2 regions of the Roseomonas gilardii genome follow, and region 1 is predicted to be linked to the other one. Evidence: riboswitches for the same ligand, from Rfam matches in the RefSeq annotation. Region 1 holds a riboswitch; the other holds the start of a gene.
The links. A riboswitch is a leader RNA that binds a small molecule or an ion and turns the genes downstream of it on or off. The one in region 1 is predicted to bind cobalamin.

Region 2: another riboswitch for cobalamin. It lies ahead of RGI145_RS06935 (DUF1636 family protein); the one in region 1 lies ahead of RGI145_RS19365 (ABC transporter substrate-binding protein).

Annotation. Positions count from the first base shown of each region.
Region 1 is NZ_CP015583.1:4,286,100-4,293,900, reverse strand. It holds gene RGI145_RS19380 (pyruvate kinase) at 1-382, shown strand, start outside; gene RGI145_RS19375 (DUF1826 domain-containing protein) at 482-1,126, shown strand; gene zigA (zinc metallochaperone GTPase ZigA) at 1,116-2,321, shown strand; partial or broken gene RGI145_RS25870 (DUF6525 family protein) at 2,327-2,506, shown strand; cobalamin riboswitch at 2,711-3,005, shown strand; gene RGI145_RS19365 (ABC transporter substrate-binding protein) at 3,044-4,150, shown strand; gene RGI145_RS19360 (FecCD family ABC transporter permease) at 4,147-5,247, shown strand; gene RGI145_RS19355 (prolyl oligopeptidase family serine peptidase) at 5,261-7,366, opposite strand; gene RGI145_RS19350 (Tim44 domain-containing protein) at 7,703-7,801, shown strand, end outside.
Region 2 is NZ_CP015583.1:1,534,415-1,542,215, forward strand. It holds gene cobN (cobaltochelatase subunit CobN) at 1-1,744, opposite strand, end outside; gene cobW (cobalamin biosynthesis protein CobW) at 1,761-2,801, opposite strand; gene RGI145_RS06935 (DUF1636 family protein) at 2,798-3,244, opposite strand; cobalamin riboswitch at 3,377-3,627, opposite strand; gene cobU (bifunctional adenosylcobinamide kinase/adenosylcobinamide-phosphate guanylyltransferase) at 3,659-4,183, shown strand; gene cobO (cob(I)yrinic acid a,c-diamide adenosyltransferase) at 4,180-4,788, shown strand; gene RGI145_RS06950 (cobyric acid synthase) at 4,788-6,263, shown strand; gene RGI145_RS06955 (transglutaminase-like domain-containing protein) at 6,385-7,488, shown strand; gene cbiB (adenosylcobinamide-phosphate synthase CbiB) at 7,502-7,801, opposite strand, start outside.

The sequences.
Region 1 (7,801 bases):
GGCTGTCCGTGCCCTGCCCGCCATCCTGACGCGCGCCGCGGGGCAGCAGCCGACGGCGATCATGATCGCGCGCGGCGACCTGGCGGTGGAGATCGGCTTCGCCCGGATGGCGGAGATGCAGGAGGAGATCCTCTGGCTCGGCGAGGCCGCGCATGTGCCGGTGATCTGGGCGACCCAGGTGCTGGAGCGGCTGATCAAGAAGGGGGCGCCCTCGCGCGGCGAGATGACCGACGCCGCGATGGCGGCGCGGGCCGAATGCGTCATGCTGAACAAGGGCCCCTATCTGCACCGCGCCATCGCCGAGCTGGACTCACTGCTCGGACGCATGGACGAGCACCAGCACAAGAAGACCCCGCGCCTGCGCCGACTGCGGAGCTGGTAGCGGGAGCCTTTGGTCCCGGGGCGGCGCGCCCCGGTTCTCCCCGCCGCGAATGCGGGCCGGGTATTGTAATATTATAACATTACATATAGACCCCAGGGCGTGTTCCTCAGCGAAGCCCTGACAGCGCCCGATGAAGGCGCCTTCCGCATCCTGGCCGCCGCCGATCCCGGTGTGCTGATGGAGGTGCGCCGGCCCGACGTGCCGCTTGCCATCTGGCAGCGCCCGCCGCCGGAACCCGGTGTCCTGCGGCCCCTGATGCGCCTCGCCCCCTTCCGCATGGTGGTGGAGGATCTGGCCGAGGATTGCGCCCTCCGCCTCGCCGCGAAGCTGCCGGCGCCCTTGCCGCCCGCCCTGTTGCGCGACATCCGCTGGCTCTGCGTCAGCTTCTCCGTGATCCTGGGTCGGAAGCGCCTCCGGGCGCGGCTGGAGGGCATCACCGGCGATGCCTGCCGCCTCTTCCATGCCGATGCGGTGGGGCTGCGCCTGCTTTGCACCTATGCCGGGGCAGGCACGGAATGGCTTCCCCTGTTCGGGGCGGAAGCCGCGCGTGCCCATGACCCGCAAGGCGGCCCGGTGCCCGCGCGCCTGGGCACCGGCGATGCCGCGATCCTCAAGGGCGACGCGCATCCCGCCGCGCCCGGCCGCGGGCTGGTGCACCGATCCCCGCCGATGGACGGCGTGCCCGTGCCCCGGCTGCTCCTCTGCCTCGACGAAGCCGGACGGATTCCACTCCATGACCTTTGACACACGCCTCCCCGTCACCGTGCTCTCGGGTTTCCTGGGGGCGGGCAAGACGACGCTGCTCAACCACATCCTCGCCAACCGCGAGGGCCGGCGCGTCGCCGTCATCGTCAACGACATGAGCGAGGTGAACATCGACGCCGCGCTCGTCGCCGGCACGCCCTCGGCGGATGGGACGCTGACCCGCACCAGCGAGAAGCTGGTGGAGATGAGCAACGGCTGCATCTGCTGCACCCTGCGCGAGGACCTGATGGTGGAGGTTGCCCGCCTGGCGCGGGAAGGGCGCTTCGATGCGCTGGTGATCGAGAGCACCGGCATCGCGGAGCCCATGCCGGTGGCGGCCACCTTCGACTTCCGCGACGAGGCGGGGCGCAGCCTGGGCGACCTGGCACGGCTGGACACGATGGTGACCGTGGTCGATGGCCCGGCCTTCCTGCGCGACTACGGCTCCGCCGACACGCTGCGCGTCCGGGGTGAGACGGCGGGCGAGGAGGATGACCGGCTGCTGGTGGACCTGCTGGTGGAGCAGGTCGAGTTCGCCGACGTGCTGGTGATCAACAAGACCGACCGCATGGACGCGGCGGAGCGGGAACGGCTGGCCGCGCTGCTCGCCACCTTCAACCCCACGGCCGCCATCCTCGCCGCCGACCATGGCCGCGTCCCGCTGCCCGAGGTGCTGGGAACCGGGCGCTTCGACTTCGCGCGGGCGCAGCGCGCGGCGGGCTGGGCCCAGGCCCTGGCGGGCGGGCACCTGCCGGAAAGCGAGGAGTTCGGCATCCGCTCCTTCGTCTGGCGGGCGCGGCACCCGCTGCATCCGGCGCGGTGGAAGGCCTTGATCGAATCCGACCTGCCGGGCGTGGTGCGGGCCAAGGGCTTCTTCTGGCTGGCCACGCGCATGGGCTGGGCGGGCTCCTGGCAACTGGCCGGGCAGGTCGGGCGGCACGAGGCGGCGGGCCACTGGTTCGCGGCCGTGGACCCCGCCCGCTGGCCCGGGGACCCGGAATGGCGAGACGGCATCCGTGCCCAGTGGCGGGAGCCCTTCGGCGACCGGCGGCAGGAGGTGGTCTTCATCGGCGCCGGCATGGACGAGGCGGCGCTGCGCCGGCAACTCGATGCCTGCCTGCTGACCGATGCGGAGATGCGGCACGGGCCGCGCGCCTGGGCCCGGCTGCCGGACCCTTTCCCAGCCTGGGGCTGAGCGGCGTGGCGGGAAACGACAACACCGTCCGGGAAACGCTTTGGCGCCGCTGGGGCGGCGACGAATGGGCCTGCTTCGACGCCCTGCCGCCCGCCGTGCGCCAGCGGATGCGGGAGCATGCCTATGACGCCTGGGCCGTGAACGCGCATCTCCTCTGGCGCCTGTGGCGCCGCCGCCATGCCTCCTCGGAACGGGCGGAGCGGCTGCTGCTGCGCCATCTCGACCGTTGCGAGGCGCTGGAGCGCGCGGGTTTCGACGCCGCGCACCGGCAGCGCCACGGCACGCCGCTGCCGCATGTGCTGGCCGGCGTGCCCGTGCTGCGGGATGGGGTGAGGGATGGCGTGCCGCGGCGGTCGCGGCTTCGCCTTGCCCGCCGGCCCATGCGCGGGATAGGTTGGCCCGTCGACGGTCCCGCGCGAGCGGGTGAAAAGGGAAGGCCGTGCGCTCCGGCCGGGCCTCGCGCCCGGGAGCAAGTCGGCCGCTGCCCCCGCAACTGTCAGCGGTTCCCCGCTGGCCCGTCCGCCCTGCCGCCCCTTCCGGAGACGGCCTGGCGGGTCACTGAGCCCTCGCCTCTCCGCAAGGAGGCCGGGGCCCGGGAAGACAGGGCTGGCGAAGCCGGCATGGCGTCCCGCGCCGATGCCGGAAGCCGCGAGCCAGGAGACCTGCCGTCGTCGCTTCACCAGGCCGCCGGGCGGGGTGCTCCGGAGGCGGGAGCCTGATTCATGCCGTCCTTTCCGATGCTTTCCGCCCTGGCCGGCCCGCGCCGGGGCAGGGCGCTGCGGCGCCTTGGCGGCCTCGCCCTCGGGGCTGGCCTTGCCCTGTCCGGCGCCATGGTGCCGCCGGCGGCCGCGGAGCCGACCCGCTACCCGCTGACCCTGCGCAACTGCGGGCTGGACCTGACCTTCCCCAAGGCACCGCGCCGGGTGGTCTCCATCGGCCAGTCGGAGACGGAGATCCTCTACGCCCTGGGCCTCGGCGACCGGATCGCCGGCACCGCGCTCTGGGTGGAGCCGGTGCTGCCGCAGTTCGCCGGGGAGAATGCCAGGGTCCCGCGCCTCGCGGACAATGACCCGAGCTTCGAATCTGTGGTGGGGAAGGAGCCGGACCTCGTCACCGTGCAGCTCGAATGGCATGTCGGGCCGCGCGGCCGGGTCGGACGGCGGGAGCAGTTCACCGATCTCGGCATCCCCACCTACATCTCGCCCTCCGACTGCACGGGCAAGGACAATTCCGGCAGCGGCGACGGGGTGCGGAGCCAGCCCTACACGATGGAGCTGCTCTACCAGGAGATCGAGGAGCTCGCCGCGATCTTCGACGTGCGGGATCGCGGCGCCGCGCTGGTGGCGCAGTTGAGGAAGCGCGAGGCCGATGCGGTGGCGGCGGTCGCCTCGGTGAAGGCGCAGGGCCTGCCGGTGGTCTTCTGGTTCTCCAGCCGCGACGTGAAGGGCGATGCCTTCGTGGCCGGCACCAATGGCGCGCCGGGCTACATCGCGCGGCTGCTGGGCCTGCGCAACGTCATCCGGACGACCGAGGAATGGCCGACCGTGAGCTGGGAGGCCATCGCCACCGCCAACCCCGCGGTGATCGTGATGGGCGAGATGACGCGCCGCCGCTTCCCCGCCGACGACGTGAGCGTCAAGCGCCAGTTCCTGGAGACGGACCCGGTCACCAGCCAGATGCCGGCGGTGCAGGCGCGGCGCTTCGTGGTGGTGGGGGCGCAGTCGATGAACCCGACGCTGCGCACCATCGACGGCATCGAGGCCGTGGCCAGGGGCATCCAGGCCCTGGAGAAGCAGGAGCAGGCCCAGGGAAGCGGGACGAAGCCGTGAGCGGCCTGGCCAGCGACGGGCTGCCGCTGGAAGCCGCCCGGCCGGCGATCCGCGGCCTGGTGACGGCCCGGCCCGGCGCCACCGGTCAGGTGGCGCGGCTGGTGCTGGCCCTGCTGGCGCTGCTGCTGCTCGGTCTCTGCGTCGCCCTGGCCGTCTCGGTGGGCGAGATGCCGGTGCCCCTCGTCACCACGTTCAAGGCGCTGGCCAACCGGCTGCTCGGCGCGGGCTACGAGGTCAGCCGAATCCAGGAGGGGGTGATCTGGGATTACCGGCTCAGCCGCGCGCTGATGGCGGCCTGTCTCGGCGGCGGGCTGGCGGTGGCGGGGGCGGTGCTGCAGGCGCTGCTGCGCAACCCGCTGGCGGAGCCCTATGTGCTGGGGATCTCCGCCGGCGCCTCGACCGGCGCCGTGGCGGTGGTGGTGCTGGGCCTGGGGGGCGGGCTGGTCTCGCTCTCCGGCGGTGCCTTTTTCGGCGCGCTGGCCGCGCTGCTGGCCGTGGCCGCCCTGGCCTCGGCCTCCGGCGGCGGGGCGGAGCGGGTGATCCTGGCCGGCGTCGTCGCCTCGCAGCTCTTCAACGCCATCACCGCCTATGTCGTCACCACCGCCGCGAATGCGGAACAGGCGCGCGGGGTGATGTTCTGGCTGCTCGGCAATCTGAGCGGCGTGCGCTGGCCCGACCTCGCCCTCGCGGCGCCGGCCGTGCTGGTGGCGAGCCTCGTCTGCCTGTTCCAGGCCCGGGCGCTGGATGCCTTCACCTTCGGCGCCGATGCGGCGATGACGCTGGGCATCCCGGTGGGGCGGGTGCGCGCCCTGCTCTTCGCGGTGACGGCGGCGATGACCGCGGTGCTGGTGAGCATCACCGGCACGGTGGGCTTCGTCGGCCTCGTGGTGCCGCATGCAGCGCGATTCCTGGTCGGCCCCTCCCATGCGCGGCTGCTGCCGGCCTCGCTGATCATGGGCGCCATCCTGGCGGTGCTGGCGGATATCCTTTCGCGCATCCTGGTGCCGCAGCAGACCCTGCCGATCGGCGTGGTGACGGCCCTGTTCGGCGCCCCGGCCTTCGCCGTGATCCTTTGCCGGTCGCGCCGATCGGTATGAGGCGGGGGAGCCGCTATTCCTCCCAGCCGATGGCCCGGCGCAGGAAGGCGGTGCCGAGGGCCGAGAAGGTGGCGATCTCCCCGCTGTCCTTGCCGTAGCCATGGCCACCCGCGCCGGGCTCGTAGAAATGCGCGTCGTAGCCCATGGCCTGGAGCTTGGCGGCCATCTTGCGGGCATGGCCGGGATGGACGCGGTCGTCCTTGCGCGCCGTGGCCAGCAGGATGGGCGGGTATTCCCGCCCCGGCTCCGCACAGTGATAGGCGGAGATGTGCCGGAGGAATTCCCAGTCCTCCGGCCTCTCCGGATCGCCGTATTCCGCGATCCAGCTCGCCCCCGCCAGGAGCTTCGTGTAGCGGCGCATGTCCACCAGCGGGATGGTGCAGAACAGCGCCCCGAACCGCTCCGGATAGCGCGTCAGCATGTTGGCGATCAGCAGCCCGCCATTGCTGCCGCCCTCCGCCGCGATGCGCCCCGGCCGGGTGACGCCGCGCCGCACCAGGTCCGCGGCCACGGCGGCGAAATCGTCATGCGAGCGCGCCTTGCCCGCCAACCGCCCGGCCTCGTGCCATCGCGTGCCGAACTCGCCGCCGCCCCGGATATTGGCGAGCACGGTGGTGCCCCCCTTTTCCAGCCAGAGCTTGCCCGTGCGCATGGCGTAATAGGGCTGCGTGGTGACCTGGAAGCCGCCATAGCCCGTCATGTGCACCGGCGCCTCGCCGGTCAGCCCCTCCGGCCCGACCTGCACATAGGGGATGCGCTCCCCATCCACCGAGACCGCCTCGTGCCGCGTCACCACCAGCCCCGCCGCGTCATAGACGTGCGGCGCCTGCTTCAGCAGCGCCGGCATGGGCAGGTCCAGGGAGGACAGCATCAGGCTGGGCGGCGTCACCGGGTCCTGGACGCTGACCATCAGCGTGCCGTCGGATTCCATCTCCTCCGCGTCGAGCGGCCAGACGCTGACCACGCCGATCCGCGGCAGGCCCGGGATCTCCTCGGCGTGCCAATCCGCCCTGCCGCCTGCCGGCGGGGTCCGCAGGGTGAAGACCGGGCGCAGGTCGTCCAGGACGGAAAGCACCAGCCGCCCCCGGCACCAGAAGAAGCCCTGCAGCGCCCGGCGCTCGCCCGGCACGAAGAGCGTGGCGAATTCCCGGCTCCCCGCCAGGAAATCCGCCAGCCGGATGCCCAGCAGCGTATCCGGCGCATGGGTCTGCCCCGCCACCGTCCAGGGCGTGCGCGGCCAGAGGACCAGCCAGCCCTCCAGTTCCGCCCCGCCGGCCGGGGCGGTGCCGCCATGGTGCCAGTCCAGCCGCATGTCGGTCGGCAGGTCGAGCGTCCTGACCGCGCCGCCCGGCTTCGCCACGTGATAGCGCGCGTCATAGAAGCCGAGCTGTTCGCGGAAGACCCAGTCGCCCGTCTCGCGGTCCACCGTGCCCCAGAGCCCCATGCTCTCCGGCGCGGTCTCGAACAGCACCTCCGCCTCCAGCGGCGCCACGCCCCGGCGCCAGAGCCGGATGCGGCGGGGATAGCCGGACTGCGTGGCATTCCCTTCCCCCAGCGCGGTGGAGAGCAGCAGCGTGTCGCGGTCGATCCAGTCCACCAGCCCCTTGGCTTCCGGCACGGCGAAGCCGCCCTCCACGAAGCGCCGGGTGGGAAGGTCGAACTCCCGCAGCACCACCGCATCCCCGCCGCCGCGCGACAGCGAGAGGATCGCCCGGTCATGCGCGCCGGGCCGGCTGCGCGCCCCTTGCCAGACCCAGTCCTCCCCCTCCGCCGCCGCCAGCGCGTCGAGGTCCAGCAGGTCCTCCCAGACCGGGTCGCTGGTGCGGTAGGAATCCAGCGTGGTCCGCCGCCAGAGCCCGCGTGGCCGGGCGGCATCCTGCCAGAAATTGTACAGCAGCCCGCCCCGGCGGGTGACGAAGGGCAGCTTGTCCGGCCGGTCCATCGCCGCCTTCAGCGCGTCGCGATCGGCCTCGAAGCAGGCATCGGCGTGACGGGCCAGCAGGGTGGCGTTCTGCCCTTCCACCCATTCCAGGGCGCGGGGCCCCTCCACCTCCTCCAGCCAGAGCCAGGGGTCCTCGTCCGGCGCGGCGAGGGTCGGGCGGGAATCGGGTTCCGGCATGGCGGGCATCCTCTGAACGGCCGGGACGAGGCCAAGGGGGGAGGGGAAAGACGGGGCGCAGGGTGGCCGGGACGGCATGGAGAGGATAGAGCCAGGGCAGCCCGGCGCCAAAATGGCGCTGCCGCCCCGGATATGTTGCGTTTTCGTTCCATATTGCCGAACCGCAAGGAAATCCCTGCGCCAACAGGCCCTGGAGACCGCCGCCAGCGGTTTCGAAGCGTTGCAAAACCTTTATGCAGCGGCACCGTTTTCAGAAAGACCGCTGGACATGGCATTGCCGTCCAGGCTTCTTATATTACAGCCATGACAGAATCATTTGCCCGGGAGAACCGTCCCATGCATCGCCGGACCGTCCGCAAGGCCCGCTTCCTCGCGGGCTTCGCCGCCCTTGCCCTGGCGCTGGCGCCGGCCCTGGCCGAGGCGCGCCCCGGCGGC
Region 2 (7,801 bases), 1.6 Mb from region 1:
TGACCGCACCCAGGCGCCGCTTGGCGGCGGCCGCCTCCCCGGGATTGTTGACGATGAAGGGATAGATCACCGGCAGCCCACCCACGAGCGCCACCGGGGCGCAGTCCGGCGCCAGTGCCGCCGCCTTGCCCGGCAGCCATTCCAGCGAGCCATGCGTGCCGAGATGCACCAGCGCATGGACCCGCTCCGCCTCCCGCATCCAGAGATGGAAGGCGACGAAGCCGTGCCGGGGCGGCAGGTCGGGGTCGTGGTAGCTCGCCTTGCGCCGCGCCGGATCGCCCCGGTCGGGCTGGATGGTCAGGAGATGTGGGCCGAGCCGTAGGTGCCGCAGGTGGAAGCCGCCATCCTTCACGGCGGCGTCCGCCTCCGCCCCGCCCCAGGCCGCCTCGACGCGGGCGCGGAAGGCCTCGGGCAGCGCGGCGAAGAGGCGCCGGTAGTGGTCGAGGGACAGGATGGGCCCGGGCGCGGCGCGGCAAAGCCATTCGGCCAGGGTCGCCGCATCCGGCGGCGCGGGCAGGTCATAGCCCGCTCCCCTCAACAGGCCGAGCATGGCTTCGAGGCTGGCGAAGCTGTCGAGCCCGACCGCATGGCCCTCCTGCCCCCCCACGCCCGGATAATCGGACAGCACGATGCCCAGCCGCCGCCCGGCGCGCGGCGTGGCGGCGAGCCGCGCCCAGGCGGCGGCGCGATCAGCGGCCAGCGCGATGCCCTCCGGGTCCGGGCGCAGCAGGGTGCGCGCGAAGCCGAGACCGGCGATGGCCGCATCCTCGGCCTTGTGCGCCACGGCGGTGGTCAGCAGGCGCCCGTCCAGCTCCGGCAGCGCCACCTGCATGGCGAGGTCGCTCTGCGACAACCCGCGCGCCGAGGCGGCCCAGACTTCGCGCGAGGCGGAGGACAGCAGCAGTTGCAACACCGGCACCCCGGCGGCATCGAGCGGCGAGCCGGAATCGTCACGCCGGGCGGAAAAGCCGGTGAGGTTCAGCACCACCGCCGGTTTCCAGCCGCGCAGCGTGGCGGCGATGCCCCGCGCCGTGCCGGGGGATTTCAGGCTGTCGGCGAACAGCGCCCGGGGCCGCAGCCCGCGCGCCGCCAGCGCCCCGGCCAGGGCGGCGACCGGCGCGGTGTCTCCGGCCAGGAGATGCGAGCGGTAGAAGGTGATGGCAGCAACCGGACCTTCCCCGCCAGCATCCCCCGGCAGTTCGTGCTCGCCCCAGGCGGGGAGGGACCGTGGCGGCGGGGGCAGGGCCGCAAGCGGATCGCGCGCCAGCGCCGCCATGAAGCGCAGCGCCGCCCCGGCATTCTCCGGCCCGCCGGCGGCGAAACCCGCATCCAGCCAGCGCCAGGCGGGTTCCGGCAGGGTGGAGAGGGCACGCAGCCGCGCATCGTCCCGTCCGTCGCCCGGCAGCAGCGCGAGCGCGATCCCCTCCCGCCGCGCCAGCGCCGCCAGTTCCTCGGCGCCATAGCGCCAGTAGTCGAGCCCGCCCAGCAACCGCGCCATCACGCAGCGCGACGCGGCCAGCGTGTTCTCCAGATAGAGATCGACCGAAAGCGGATGGCGCAGCCGCCCCAGGCTGGCGAGCCGCAGTTCGGGCCGCTCGCCCTCCATCCCCGCCCAGGCCGTGGCGGCGGCGCCGAGATCGGCGTCGGAGAAGGAGAGCACCACCAGCTCCGCGGGCGCCTGGCCGAGATCGACGGCGGCATCCGCCTCGTCCAGGCTGCGCGTCTCGCGGACCAGCAGGTGCATGGCGCGGCCCGCTCCCTCAGCCCATCAGCGCGGCGGCGATGGCGTCCCGGTCCAGCCCGGTCTGCCCGATCACCACGAGCTGCCCCTGGCGCGCCTCGCCCGGCGCCCAGGCGCGGTCGAACTGGTGGCTGAAACGGGTGCCGACACCCTGCACGGCGAGGCGCAGCGGCTTGCCGGCGATGGCGGCGAAGCCCTTCATCCGCAGCACGTCATGTGCCTCCGCCACCGCGCGCAGCCGCGCCACCAGCGCCTCGGGCGAGTCCAGCTCGGGCAGCGGCAGGGCGAAGCTGGTGAAGTCGTCATGCTCGTGCGCGCCATCCTCGGCATCGTGGTGCGAGGGGCGGGCGGCGAGGTCGTCCTCGGCGGCGGCGTTGAGGCCGAGCAGGATGGCGGGATCGAGCTTCCCGTCGCGGGCGGGCACGACCTTCACCGCGCGCGGGATGGCGCCCGCGATCCCGGCGCGCAGCCGCGCGGTGGCGGCCTCGTCCAGCAGGTCGGTCTTGTTCAGCACCACGAGGTCCGCGGCCAGGAGCTGATCCTCATAGACCTCCGCCAGCGGGTTGTCGTGGTCCAGCGACGGGTCCTCCGCGCGCTGCGCCGCCACCGCCTCCGGGTCCTCGGCGAAGCGGCCATCGGCCACGGCGGGGCCGTCCACCACCGTCACCACGCCGTCCACCGTGACGCGGGAGCGGATGCCGGGCCAGTTGAAGGCCTTGATCAGCGGCTTCGGCAGGGCGAGGCCGGAGGTCTCGATCAGGATATGCTCCGGCGGGTTCGGCCGGTCGAGCAGGGCCTGCATGGTGGGCAGGAACTCGTCGGCCACGGTGCAGCAGAGGCAGCCATTGGCCAGCTCGACGATGTTCTCCTCTTCGCAGCCCTCGATGCCGCAGCTCCGCAGCGTCTCGCCGTCGATGCCCAGCGCGCCGAACTCGTTGACGATGATGGCGATGCGGCGGCCGCGCGCATGGGCCATCAGGTGGCGCACCAGCGTGGTCTTCCCGGCGCCGAGGAAGCCGGTGACGATGGTGGCGGGGATCTTTGTGGCGGTGGCGCTCACGCGGCGTTCTCCGGTGCGGTCTGGGTGGGTTCGGCGGGCTCCGGCGCGGCGAAGGGCGGCACGCGGCCGAGCACGACCTGTTTCAGGGAGGCGGGGCGCTTCGAGGGCATGACCACCCCCGTGCGGGAGGCTGCGAACAGCGCGCCGTAATCCAGCAGGTCCCCCGCCTGTTCCGGCAGGAGGCGGCCCAGCAGGTACTGCCACTTGCCCGCCGCGGCGAGGGCGGCGGCGCAGCCCTGCTCGCAGGAGGCCATGCAGGTGGCGGCGCGCAGCCGCACCGGGCTGTCCGGCCGCGCCGCCAGGGCTTCGGCCACGGCGTCGTGCAGCCGCTGGCCCTCGGGCACGTCGCCCTCGCGCAGATCGAGTCCGGCGCGGCAGGTGATGCAGACATGGAGCAGGACAGGCTCGGCCAAACGGGGCACCCCAGGGATCGACACGCGCATGGGATGCCGACCGCTCCCATTGCCCCCTCCGGTCGGGGAAGCCGGGAACCGATGGCCGCCGGCCAGGGGGCCGGGGCGCATCGCCGATGCCGGGGCACCCCGCCCGGCGTCACGATCCATCCCGCCGGGACAAGCCCGGTGGGGATGATGGCAGGTCTCCTGGCTCGCGGATCAGGCGCGGCCTGCCGGCCTTCCCGGCACGCCGCCCCATTCCCGGGGCCGGCACGCCAGTGGCGGATTGGCAGGCCGCTCTCCGCTCACAGTTGCGGGGGCAGCCGCGGATTCGGGCCGCACGACCCTCACCGCATTCCCTTTTCACCCCCGCCCCGGGCATTGTCGGTGGCATCGGCCCATGGCGGGGGACCATCGGCTGCGGGGGTAGTCTTGGCGGCCCGGCCCTGTCAATGGAAAGCCATGGCTGCCGATTCCCCCGACACCCCCATGCTGACCCTGGTCCTGGGCGGCACCCGTTCCGGCAAGAGCCGCCACGCGGAGACCCTCCTCGCCGCCCTGCCGAAACCCTGGCTCTACATCGCCACGGCCCAGGCCTTCGACGAGGAGATGCGCGCCCGCATCGCCGAGCACCGCGCCCGCCGCGGTCCGGAATGGGAAACGGTGGAGGCGCCGCTCGACCTGCCCGCCGCCCTGCTGCGCGCCCGGCACCGCCCGGTGCTGGTGGACTGCCTGACGCTCTGGCTGAGCAACCTGATCCTGGGCGAGCGCGACCTGGAGGCGGCGGCGGTGGCGCTGGAAACGGCGCTGGCGCAGCGTTCCGCCCCGGCGGTGCTGGTCTCCAACGAGGTCGGCCTCGGCATCGTGCCCGAGAACGCCCTGGCCCGGCGCTTCCGCGACGCGGCGGGTATCCTGCACCAGCGCCTGGCGGAACGGGCGGAGCGCGTGGTCTTCACCGTCGCCGGCCTGCCCATGGTGGTGAAGTGAGCGACACGGAGGAAGCCGCCCGCCACCGCGCGAAGATGGAGAAGCGCAAGGCGGTGCAGGATGCCGAGGTGGCCTCGAAGACCATCGAGAAGGGCCTGCTGCTGGTGAACACCGGCCCCGGCAAGGGCAAGTCCACCGCCGCCTTCGGCCTGCTGCTGCGCATGCTGGGCCATGGGCGGCCCTGCGGCGTGGTGCAGTTCATCAAGGGCGCCTGGAGCACGGGCGAGCGCCATGTGCTGGAAGGCTTCGGCCCCTTGGTGGAGTGGCACAGCATGGGCGAGGGCTTCACCTGGGAAACGCAGGACCGCGCCCGCGACGTGGCGGCGGCGGAGGCGGCCTGGGCGAAGGCCCTGGCGCTGATGGCGCGGGAGGACCTCGCCCTGCTGGTGCTGGACGAGCTCTGCATCGCGCTGCGCTACGGCTATCTCGGCACCGACGCCGTGGTGGCGGCGCTGCGGGCACGGCGGCCCTCGCTGCATGTCGTCGCCACCGGCCGCAACGCCCCGCCGGCGCTGGTCGAAGCGGCGGACCTCGTCACCGAGATGGGGCTGGTGAAGCACCATTTCGCGGCGGGGGTGAAGGCGCAGCAGGGGATCGAGTTCTGATGTCCGTGGCCCTGATGTTCCAGGGCACCGGTTCCTCGGTCGGCAAGTCGCTGCTGGTGGCGGGGCTGGCGCGTCTCTTCGCGCAGCGCGGGCTGCGGGTGCGGCCCTTCAAGCCGCAGAACATGTCCAACAACGCCGCCGTCACGGCCGATGGCGGGGAGATCGGCCGCGCCCAGGCCCTCCAGGCGCGGGCGGCCGGCGTGGCGCCCAGCGTCCACATGAACCCCGTGCTGCTCAAGCCGCAGAGCGAGACCGGCTCCCAGGTCGTGGTGCAGGGCCACGTCCTCGCCACGGCGCGGGCCCGCGAATACCAGGCGATGAAGCCCCAACTCATGCCCCATGTCCTCGACAGCTTCGCGCGGCTGCGGGCCGAGGCCGACCTCGTGCTGGTGGAGGGGGCCGGCAGCGCCTCCGAGATCAACCTGCGCGCGGGCGACATCGCCAATATGGGCTTCGCCCGCGCCACCGGCACGCCGGTCGTGCTGGTGGGCGATATCGACCGGGGCGGGGTGATCGCCAGCCTCGTCGGCACCCAGGCGGTTCTGCCGCCGGAGGATGCGGCGATGATCCGCGGCTTCCTGGTGAACCGGATGCGCGGCGACCCGACGCTGTTCGAGGCGGGGATGCGCGCGATCGCGGAACGCACCGGCTGGGCGCCGCTGGGGCTGGTGCCCTTCACCGACGCGGCGCGCCGCCTGCCGGCTGAGGACGCACAGGATCTGTTCACCGCCCTTGGGGCCGCCCCCCGCAACCCCGGCGCCCCCCTGCGGATCGCCGTGCCGGTGCTGCCCTGCATCAGCAATTTCGACGACCTCGACCCGCTCGCCGCCGAGCCGGGGGTGGAGCTCCTGCTGCTGCGCCGGGGCACGCCCCTGCCGGGGGATTGCGGCCTCGTGGTGCTGCCCGGCTCGAAGGCCACGATCGCCGACCTCGCCGTGCTGCGCGAGGAAGGCTGGGACATCGACATCCTGGCGCACCGGCGGCGGGGCGGGCGGGTGCTGGGGCTCTGCGGCGGCTACCAGATGCTCGGGCGGCGGATCGAGGACCCGCTGGGCATCGAGGGTCCGCCCGGCGGCGTGGCGGGGCTCGGCCTGCTCGACGTCTCGACGGTCCTGACACGGGAGAAGCGGCTCAGCCCGGCCGGCGGCGTGACGCTGGCGGAAGGCGCGCCCTTCACCGGCTACGAGATGCATATGGGCCGCACCGAGGGGCCGGACGCGGCGAACCCGCTGCTCCGCCTCGATGACGGGCGGCTGGACGGCGCTGTCTCGGCGGACGGGCTGGTTTCGGGCACCTATGTCCACGGCCTGTTCGGCGACGACGCGCAGCGGGCGGCCTGGCTGGGGCGCCTGGGCCTCGCCGCGGCGCCGCGCCGGCACGAGGCCGGGGTCGAGGCGGCGTTGGACGCGCTGGCGGCGCATCTGGCGCGGCATGTGGACGTGGAAGCCCTGCTGCGCATCGCCGGACGGGCATGATCCCCGATCCCCACGGGGCGCTGGCGATCTTCTGATCGGGCTCCCGGCCGGGGCGGCGTTGACGGGCCGGGCGCGGCGCGGGAGAGGATCGTCCCAGGCAGGGCACCGAAGGGGTCGATCCATGGACCGTCGCAGCTTTCTGGCTTCCGCAGCCACCATTACCCTGGCCGCCGGCACCCTGACCGCCGGCCTCCAGAGCCCCGGACAGGCCCTGGCCCAGCCAACCCCCCAACCGGCGCCCCTGCCGCCCGGCTGGCGCCAGTTCGAGGTCGTCACTCGCGTGACGCTGCAGGACGCCCCGGGCGCGGCGCAGCTCTGGCTGCCCATGGCGCAGACGGCCGGCGGCTACCAGGCTGTCCTCGAAACCCGCTGCCAGGGCACGGGCCGGGCCCAGGTCGTGCGGGACGCGCGCTACGGCGCCGAGGTGCTGAAGATGAACTGGGAGGCCGGCTCCGACACCCCCAGGAGCGCCGAGCTGGTCCAGCGCGTGGCCACCCGGGACCGCGACGGCCACGACCCGGCCGTGCCCGTCACCCTGGCCGAGCGCCAGTTCTGGACCCAGCCCACCGAGAGCGTGCAGACGGACGGCATCGTACGCGACACCGCGCAGCGCATCACCGCCGGGCTGAGCGAGCCGCGCGCCCGGCTGCGGGCGATCTACGACTGGGTGGTGGACCACACGACCCGCGACCCGGAAACGCCGGGCTGCGGCTTCGGCGATGTCCGCGGCATGCTGGAAAGCGGCCGGCTGAGCGGCAAATGCGCCGACATCAACGGGCTCATGACGGGCCTCGCCCGCGCGGCGGGCTTCCCGGCACGCGACGTCTACGGGGTCCGCGTCGCCGGCTCGCGCCAGTTCCGGACGCTGGGCGCCAGCGGCGACGTCTCCAAGGCGCAGCACTGCCGCTCCGAGGTCTTCCTGGAGGATGCCGGCTGGTTCCCCATCGATCCGGCGGATGTGCGCAAGGTCATCCTGGAGCACAAGCTGGCCCTGGACAGCGCCGAGATCCGCGCCCTGCGCGAGAGCATCTTCGGCTCCTGGGAGATGAACTGGGTGGGCTACAACAGCGCCACCGACATCATCCTGCCGGACGCGATGGGCAACCAGAAGCCGAACTTCGCCTTCCTGATGTACCCCTGTGCCTTCACCGCGAACGGCCAGCCGGATTGCCTGGACCCCGTGCATTTCAGCTACGCGATCGAGGCGCGAGAGATCGCCGCCTGACCCCGCCGCGCCCTCAGCCCGCCGCCATGGCGAGCGCGGCCAGCGCCAGCACCGCCGCGAACTGCACCGCGCAGGCCCGCCGGTAAAGCCGCAGCGCCCGGCGCAGATCCGCCGGCACCGCCTCCGCGCGGCCGTCGCCCATCCAGTGATCCTCCACCCGCACGCCGCCATAGACGCGCGGCCCGGCGAGGCGCAGGCCCAGCGCCCCCGCCATGGCGGCTTCCGGCCATCCGGCATTGGGGGAACGGTGGCGGCTGGCATCCCGCCGCACCGCGCGCAGCGCCCCCCGCGCGCTGGCTCCGGGGGTGAGCAG